Regions from separate parts of the Pseudoflavonifractor sp. SW1122 genome, predicted to be linked through region 2. Evidence: riboswitches for the same ligand, from Rfam matches in the RefSeq annotation. Region 2 holds a riboswitch; the other holds the start of a gene.
The links. Region 2 has a riboswitch for thiamine pyrophosphate ahead of thiM (hydroxyethylthiazole kinase). Riboswitches for the same ligand answer to the same signal wherever they lie in the genome.

Region 1 (4,207 bases), on a different contig from region 2:
TCCCGATACTCGGCCCCGTGGGCCTGGAACTGTTCTTGAAGTCGGTGGCTCTCCTGCCAACGGCACACCTGGCTGGGGCGCAGCAGCAGCCACTTCTGCCGGGTATCCAGGGCCTGGGACAGCTGCTGGATGGGGGAGAGCAGCTCACGGACCAGCACCCGCCGAAGAACCCCAAGGAGCAGCACGCACAGGCCCAGGGTGAGCAGGTATACCCACCACAGCTGCCGGGCTGCTTGCAGCCAGGGACAGCTCCACGCCCCGTAGACCAGGAAGCCCTGGTCCGTGGGAGCCACGCTCAACACCAGCAGGTTGGGCCCGGACCACAGGGAGAAGGTGCCCCATTTCTCGATAAAGTCCGGCCCCAGGTTCTGTACCAGCTGGGCTAAGCTGTCATACCGGGTTCCACGGTAGGTGAGGGGGGAGTTTTCCAGGGCGGTGCACAGGTGGAAGTTAGTGGCGTAGAGGGTGACGGTCTGGGTGCCTGGGGCCAGAGCGTCCGGGTTTTGGTACATATCTCCCCAGTCCGGCCCCAAAGGAGGAAGGTAAAATTGCTGGACCGTGACGGGGGTGAACTGGCTCCCCTCCAGCACCCCTTCCAGGCGCAGGGCGTGGGTGAGCTGGAATTCTGTGTCCCCCTCCAGGAAAAAGGTAATGTTGTCGGTGAGATGGTCTGGGTCCAGGATGGCCCGGGCATAGCGGCCCGAGGCCTCCACACCAGTCTCATACTCCTCTTGGGTGAGATATTCCAAGGAGAGAAAGGTCTCCCAGCTGCCCCCCAGGCAGGTTCCCTGGGTGTCAAAGAGGGCGGAAGTGAACTGCATATCCAAGGTGCGCCAGCCACTCACACTGCCCCAGGGCAGGGTGGTCTCGGCCAGAGCCTCATAGGCTTGGGAGCCATACTGGGTGAGCATGGTCTCTGCCTGCCGCTGGGCAAATACGGCGGTGAGCAGCCCCATACAGAGAAGCCAGGGCACCAGCATCGCCAGGCACAGAAGCCCGGTGAGGGTGGGCCGGGCACGGGGACGGCGTTTTTTGGTGTCTGTCATGCTCACCCCTCCAATCGGTAGCCCGCCTTGATGACGGTGCGGATGTGGCTGGCCCAGGGGCCCAATTTCTCCCGCAGACGGCGGATGTGGGTGTCCACCGCCCGGTCCTCCCCCTGGTAGTCGTAGCCCCAGCCGTGGCGCAGCAGCTGCTCCCGGCTGAGAACCTGGCCCCGGTGGGACATCAGGCAGTGGAGGAGGGCGTACTCCTTGGGGGTGAGGGGGATGTCCCGCCCCTCCAGGTACACCTTCTGGGCGGACAGGGACAGGGCCAGCCCATCCAGCTCCATCCGGTCTCCGGCTCGCACGCTGCCCCGGCTGCGGCGGATGAGGGCCATGGTCTTGGCGTACACCACCGACAGGTTGAAGGGCTTGGTGATGTAGTCGTCCGCCCCCAGCTCGTAGCCCAGCAGGGTGTCCTCCTCGTCGGACAGGGCGGTGAGGAAGAGAATGGGCACGTCCTGGGTGCGCCGTAGGGCCCGGCACACGCTGCGCCCGTCCAGCTTGGGCATCATAATGTCCAGCAAAACCGCGTCAAACTCCTCCTGTTGGGCCCATTCCAGGGCCTGCGCCCCGTTTTCCGCCTGGATGGGGCGGACGCCCTTGCTGGCAAAGTAGTCGCACAGGACCTCCCGCAGACGGGGGTCGTCCTCGGCAATCAAAATACGGGTCTCCATGCTCCCGCCTCCTTTCACCCTCAGGATACCTGGGGGATGTGTATTCTCTGTGTCATTGTAGCAGAAAATGTTCCGCCCGGATACAAAAAAGGGAGGGCCTGCCGGAATCAGCGGCAAGCCCTCCAACGATGGAGTCAGGCGGAAATTTTATGCTGCATGCCCTTCAGGGCCCCGGCCTTGTCCAGGGAGAAGAGGATTACCCCGGACAGGATGGCACCCCCGGCGGTGGACACCAGGAAGGGGATGATGTAGGCGTAAAAGGCCACCTGGGCGGCGTTGGCCCCCATAAAGAGGATGGCCATGGGATAGGCGCACAGGCCGCCCAGAATGGCGGTGCCGAACACCTCCGCAACCAGGGTGGGGAGCAGACGGCGGGTCTTCCAGTACACCACCCCGCACAGCAGCGCTCCGCACATGCTGCCCGGGAAGGCCAGCAGGGTGCCCAGGCCCAGCAGGTTGCGCAGCAGGGAGGCGGCAAAGGCCACCGCCACCCCGTACCAGGGGCCCAGGAGCACGGCACAGAGGATGTTGACCATGTGCTGCACCGGGGCGCATTTGCTGCCGAAGACGGGGAAGGAGAAGATGCTGCCCACCACGGCCACCGCGCACAGGATACCCGCCAGGGTCAGCTTGAGAACTTTGGTATTTTTCATCTTGGTTACACCTCGTAACAGTTCCGGGAGAAACGGCATGAGACAGCGACGCCCTCCATAAGAACGTAAAATGGTCGGTCGAGACTTACTGGTCTCCTCTCACGCCGGAACACGGCTTCCCATCGCTGTCATACAGGCCCAGGGCGCTCCCCCTCAGCCCGCCACGGACTTACCGTGGATGCCCATTTCCCCCCCTTTTGTCCAGGTGTACAAAACCAGGAGACACCTGTGGGGATGTCTCCTGGTCACAATGGTTCCATATGACTCCCTACGGCGGCATGATCCGCATCAGGTTCAAGGGTCGAAGCGATACGGCTTCCTCTCAGCTTGCCTCACAAGCTCCCCTGTGTTTTGATTGTATCTGTGATAATACACCCAAAATCTCCAAATTGCAATGGTTTTTTTCAAGTCCATGGGTTGCCAGTGGCCTCCATCAGGCTCAGGAGGTAGTCCCAGTCTACCTCCTGAGAAATATGGTAGTAGGTAGGGTAGCTATCATGGCCCAGCTCGGTCACCTCCATGACCTGGTGGGAGATGACGATGAGTTTGGAGTTGTCCGGGCCTTCCAGAAAGAAGGAGCAGTCCGTCTCTGGCAGGGTGTAGGTCCCCATCAGCCGGGACAGGGACAGCCCGGACAGGTAGTCGTGGAAGGCCTGGGGGTCTGTGAGGGTATATGGGGTGTTCTCCGCCTGGGCATGGGGCGGGCTCAGGTGGACGCCGTCCACCTGGTACTGGGCGGTGTCCCCGGCGGAGTAGAGCACCTGAGCGGCCGGGGCGGTATCATAGGACAGGGTGACGCTGCCGCAGGTGATGGCCGCCAGGAAGAAGAGCACCCCTACCACAACGGCCCCGCTGGAGCGGGCGGCGGGGGAGAGTACCTGCTCCAGACGGCGGCGCAGGGTGGCGGCGGAGGCGGACAGGCAGGTGGTGAAGCCCCGGGCATCCCCGGCGGTGTTCAGCAGCAGGGCGGCGTACTCCTTGCGCTGGGACTGGTGGGCGAAGAGGAGCACGGTCTCGTCACAGCTCAGCTCCAGGTCCTGGGCGCAGCTTTTCATGGCCACCCACATCAGGGGGTTAAACCAGCAGATGGCGGTGCAGAACAGGAGAAAGAACTTGCTCCAGCTGTCCTGACGGGCCAGGTGAATGACCTCGTGGCGAATGACCCAGTACAGCTCCTCCCGGGTGTAGGAGCGGGTGGGCAGCACCACCCGGGTGCAGCGGGGCAGAAGGCCGATGGACAGGGGAGTCTTCACCTCCGGGGAGATCACCAGCTGGTATTTGGGGTTGCGGAAGCCCGCCTCCTTCAGGGCCTCCTCCCAGATGTACCGGGTCAGGGGGTCGGTGGCGGGGACGGCGGGGGCCAGGATGCGGCGGCGGAAGCGCAGGTGCTGGACGATGTGAAAGGCCAGCACCCCCACCAGGCCCGCCAGCCACACCCACAGCAGCAGGGTCCACCCATGTCCCGGCAGGGGGATGATGAGCCAGGGCCGGGGCGGGGTAAAGGTGGAGTAGGTGGTGAGGTAGAGCACGTTGGGGATGACCCACAGCATGGCGCAGGTCCGGGCGCTGATGCGGCCTCGGAGGTGGGGCATCAGGGCTAACAGCACCAGATAATACAGGCTGACGTGGAGAAACAACCCACCATAGGAGGAAAAGGTGATGTCCGCTGCCCGGGCAAAGCCGATGAAAGGGGTGAGAAGCACTGGGCATAGCGTGACCACCACCAGCAGCAGCATAGCGGGGTAGTAGGGAAGGTAAGAGGGGTGGTTGCCCAGGTCGGGGATGCCATCGTTGCCCATGAGGGCATCGTAGCGAGAGTAGGCGGTTCCTGCCA
Region 2 (4,207 bases):
ACCACCCTGGGTATCGACACCAACCTGCAGTTCGTGTTCTCCGGCATCATCATCCTGGTGGCCGTCACTCTGGACTGCTTGAAGTACGTGCAGAAGAAGTAATTCTTCCCTCCTACTACACAAAAATCCCCATCGCACATCAGTGCGATGGGGTTTTTTTGATGCCCAATTATGTCGCTGTAGCCTTGCATCGCTGCTGATACAGGGCTGCAATCATATCCACACAGGGCTCAATGCCCAGTCTTCCGCTGTCCAGGCACAGGTCATAGTTGTCTGCCTGGCCCCACTGGGTGCCGGTGTACAGCTCGTGGAGGCGCTGGATAGGGGATTCCTCTCGCTGGCCGTACACTGTGACAATGCGCTCGGCTCGCTTCTCGTCAATGGTAAGCACCGTCTCCTTGCGGATGCGGTAGAGCACCACAAAGAAATACACCATGGAAATGGCATTGGACAGCATGGTGGCCACGGCAGCGCCTGCCACGTCCATATGGAAGACCCAGGCTGGCCCAAAAGGCAAAGGCCGAAGCTTTCTTGACAGTGGACTCATCGTTCTGCCCCAGGCTTCTGGCGATCACGCTATTGGCACCGATGCCAAAGAGGTTGGCCACGGCCGTCAACAGGATGTAGATGGGAAAGGTAATGGACAGAGCGGCGATCTGGTTGGGATCGCCAATCTACCCGATGAAAAAGGTATCCGCCAAGCTGTACAGAATCACAATAATTTGGCTGACCACAGTGGGAATGGCCAGCTTGGCCACCGCCTTCCCCACCGGCATGGTGGTAAATAGTTCGTTATTTTTCGTCATGGTTTCTCTCTCCTGCTCTGTTCTTCTCTCCTGCATCCACCTCAGCGTGGAGTCCGTCCAGGAAACACTGAATGGCAATGTCCCGGCTCTCCCCCACATCGGTGGTATCGTAGTAATAAAAATATCCCAAGTCCTCCTGGGCAATGAACCCGTGGAGGATGGCACGGAACACCCGCTGCCAGTGGGCCACCCGCTCCTGGGGCAGACCATAGCCCGCGAGCACCTCCACCGCCGTTTTCAGAAGCGGCAGAGCCAGTTCCTTGGCCTGGTCATCCTCCTGGGAGGGGATGGACATCATCAGCCGATACAGCCCCTTATTCTCCACCGCAAAGGCGTGGTAGGCCTGGGCAAACGCCCGCACCGCCTGGTCCCTCTCCTTCCCTGCCACCGCTGCCTCCTGATGGGCCACAAATTTGTCAATGGCATAGCGGAACACCTCTCGCTGGAGCTGTCGGGTATTTTGTATGTGGTTATACAGCGACGGGGTCTTTACCCCCAGCCTGCGGGCCAACTCATGGAGCGACACGGTGGGTTGTCCCGTGTGTTCCATGCAGGCCACCGCCTCGGACACAATGACCTCTCTGGTCAATCCCTTTGCGCTCATACTCATTCCTCCAAAACTAATGCTGTTAGCTATTACGAAACTAATAGCATTAGTTGTCAATCAAAACTACGCCGTTACAAATAATTACTCCGTTTTCACCAGTATTGTCTCTTCTTGCCCAGGTATTTCACAAGAAAAATTTACAGCATTTTCTCTTCTCCCCTTGCCTTTGGACCAGAGAAGCCCTATAATACCCTTTGGGGAGCTTGTACACAGGCTGAGAGGATGGTGTGACCATCGACCCGTGAACCTGATGCGGGTAATGCCGACGTAGGAAGCTTGTGAAAGATTCGTTGGGAGACAGCCTGCCAGGTCGTCTCCCATTTTTCTTTGGAAGGGAAGTAGAACACATGAATCGCTTCACACAACCGCTGGGTCAGGTGCACGCCGTCGCTCCCCTGGTCCAGTGCATCACCAACTTTGTCACCGTCAACGACTGCGCCAACATCATTCTGGCCTCTGGCGCGTCCCCCTCCATGGCTCAGGACATCCGGGAGGTGGAGGAGGCCGTCTGCGGCGCCCACGCCCTGGTGTGCAACATGGGGGCCATGGACTTTGTGGACTCCATGATTTTGGCCGGGCGTAAGGCCAACGAGCTGGGAAAGCCCGTGGTGCTGGACCCGGTGGCCGCCGGAGGTACCCAGCTGCGCCGGGATGAGTCCAAGCGCCTGTTGGACCAGGTGCAGTTTGCCGCCATCCGAGGCAACGCCTCGGAGATTCGCTTTTTGGCCGGCCAGCACGCCGTGGGCAGCGGTGTGGATGTGAGCGCCATGGACGCCATCACAGAGGAGAATTTGGGTGAGGCCGTGGAGATGGCCGCTACTCTGGCCGCACAGCTCCACACCGTGATCGCCATCTCCGGAGTGCTGGACATTGTCTCTGATGGGAATGAGACGGTGGCGCTGCGCAACGGCTGCGCCACCATGGCCCGTATCACAGGCAGCGGCTGCATGCTCACCTCCCTCATCGGGGCCTTCTGCGGCGCTCTGCCCCAGGACACCTTTGCCGCCACCGTGTCCGCCATGGCCGCCATGGGCGTGGCCGGAGAACTGGCGGAGGAACAGCGGCTAAAAAAGGGCACGGGCAACGCCACCTTCCGCACCGATCTCATTGACGGGATTTTTAACTTGACCGAGGAACAACTACAGGAGAAGATGCGCTATGAAGTTTACAAACGATGAAATTCGCAGCTCTATGCTGCTCTACGCTGTCACCGACCGCATGTGGCTCAAGCCCGGTCAGACTCTGGTGAACGTGTGTCAGGAAGTTCTGGAGGGCGGCGCCACCTTCTTGCAGATTCGAGAGAAGGACCTGGATGCCTCTGCCTTTGAGCAGGAGGCCCAGGCCCTCAAAGCGCTGTGTGCCCGGTACCGTGTCCCCTTCGTAGTCAATGACAGCGTGGAAATCGCCCTGGACATCGACGCCGACGGGGTCCACGTGGGCCAATCCGATATCCAGGGCCGGGATATTCGGGCCATGATTGGCCCGGACAAAATTCTGGGTATCTCCGCCGGGACTGTTCAGGAGGCGGTGGCCGCCCAACAGGCCGGGGCGGACTACATTGGCGTAGGGGCTGTGTTCAACACCAGCACCAAGCAGGATGCCACCAGCCTGTCCATGGAGCAGCTCAAGGACATTTGCGCCTCCGTGTCCATCCCTGTGGTGGGCATTGGCGGCATCAACGCCTCCAATCTATTGGAGCTCTCCGGCAGCGGTGTGGACGGTGTGGCAGTGGTGTCTGCCATCTTCGCCGCCTCCAACCCCAAAGCGGCCACTGCTCGGCTGCTGGAGCTGTCCCGAAAGATGGTGGCCCATGGATAAAAAGTTTGCTATTTTTGACCTGGACGGTACTCTGGTGGACTCCATGTCCTACTGGAGCCAGCTGGCGGAGGAGTACCTCCACAGCCGTGGGGTGGAGCAGGTCCCCAACCACATCTTAGAGGCCATCAAGCCCATGACCATGGAGGAGTCCGCCGATCTGTTCCGGCGGACCTTTGGGCTGGACATCACCTCCAGCCACATGGTGGCGGAAATGGAGCATATGATGGACCAGCACTACCGCAATGACATTCCTCTGAAAGAAGGGGTTGCCGCCTATCTGGAAGGGCTGCACCAGGCGGGCACCACCATGTGTGTGGCCTCCGCCACCGCCGAGCCCCTGGTGGAGCTGTGCCTGTCCCGACTGGGGGTACGGCACTACTTCCAGTTCCTCCTGTCCTGTGAGACGGTGGGAGTGGGCAAAACCCAACCTGACATCTACCTCCAGGCCGCCCAGCGCATGGGATGTACCCCGGCCGAGACCGCCGTCTATGAGGACGCTGTCTATGCCGCCGCCACCGCCAAGAAGGCCGGGTTCTATATTGTAGGCGTGTACGACCAGGATGCCAGCGCGCACTGGGAAGAGCTGCAAAGCCTGTCGGATGAGACCATTCCCAGTTTTGAGGAGGCGTGACATGAAAACCGCACTTTCCATAGCCGGCAGCGACTCCAGCGGAGGGGCCGGCATCCAGGCGGATATCAAAACCATGATGGCTAACGGCGTGTATGCCATGACCGCCATCACCGCCATGACCGCGCAAAACACCACCGGAGTGTCCGCCATTTTGGAGGTCTCACCAGAATTTTTGCGCCAGCAAATCGATTCTGTCTTCCAGGACATTCCCCCAGATGCGGTAAAAATCGGCATGGTCCCCTCCCCGGCTCTGGTGGAGGTCATTGCGGAGCGTTTGGAGCACTACCACGCCCAGCGGGTGGTGGTGGACCCGGTGATGGTGGCCACCAGTGGCAGCACCTTGTC

Region 1: it holds a riboswitch for thiamine pyrophosphate, as region 2 does, so the genes downstream of both, thiW (energy coupling factor transporter S component ThiW) here and thiM (hydroxyethylthiazole kinase) in region 2, are expected to answer to the same signal.

The regions. Positions count from the first base shown of each region.
Region 1 covers NZ_SJOS01000070.1:5,612-9,818, forward strand. Annotated here, with positions in the region: gene E0L15_RS11485 (HAMP domain-containing sensor histidine kinase) at 1-1,046, opposite strand, end outside; gene E0L15_RS11490 (response regulator transcription factor) at 1,049-1,720, opposite strand; gene thiW (energy coupling factor transporter S component ThiW) at 1,855-2,373, opposite strand; TPP riboswitch at 2,622-2,729, opposite strand; gene E0L15_RS11500 (M56 family metallopeptidase) at 2,778-4,207, opposite strand, start outside.
Region 2 covers NZ_SJOS01000016.1:30,623-34,829, reverse strand. Annotated here, with positions in the region: gene E0L15_RS05695 (galactoside ABC transporter permease) at 1-102, shown strand, start outside; gene E0L15_RS05690 (hypothetical protein) at 170-487, opposite strand; gene E0L15_RS12545 (hypothetical protein) at 675-806, opposite strand; gene E0L15_RS05680 (TetR/AcrR family transcriptional regulator) at 793-1,410, opposite strand; TPP riboswitch at 1,599-1,704, shown strand; gene thiM (hydroxyethylthiazole kinase) at 1,761-2,591, shown strand; gene thiE (thiamine phosphate synthase) at 2,572-3,231, shown strand; gene E0L15_RS05665 (HAD family phosphatase) at 3,224-3,862, shown strand; gene thiD (bifunctional hydroxymethylpyrimidine kinase/phosphomethylpyrimidine kinase) at 3,864-4,207, shown strand, end outside.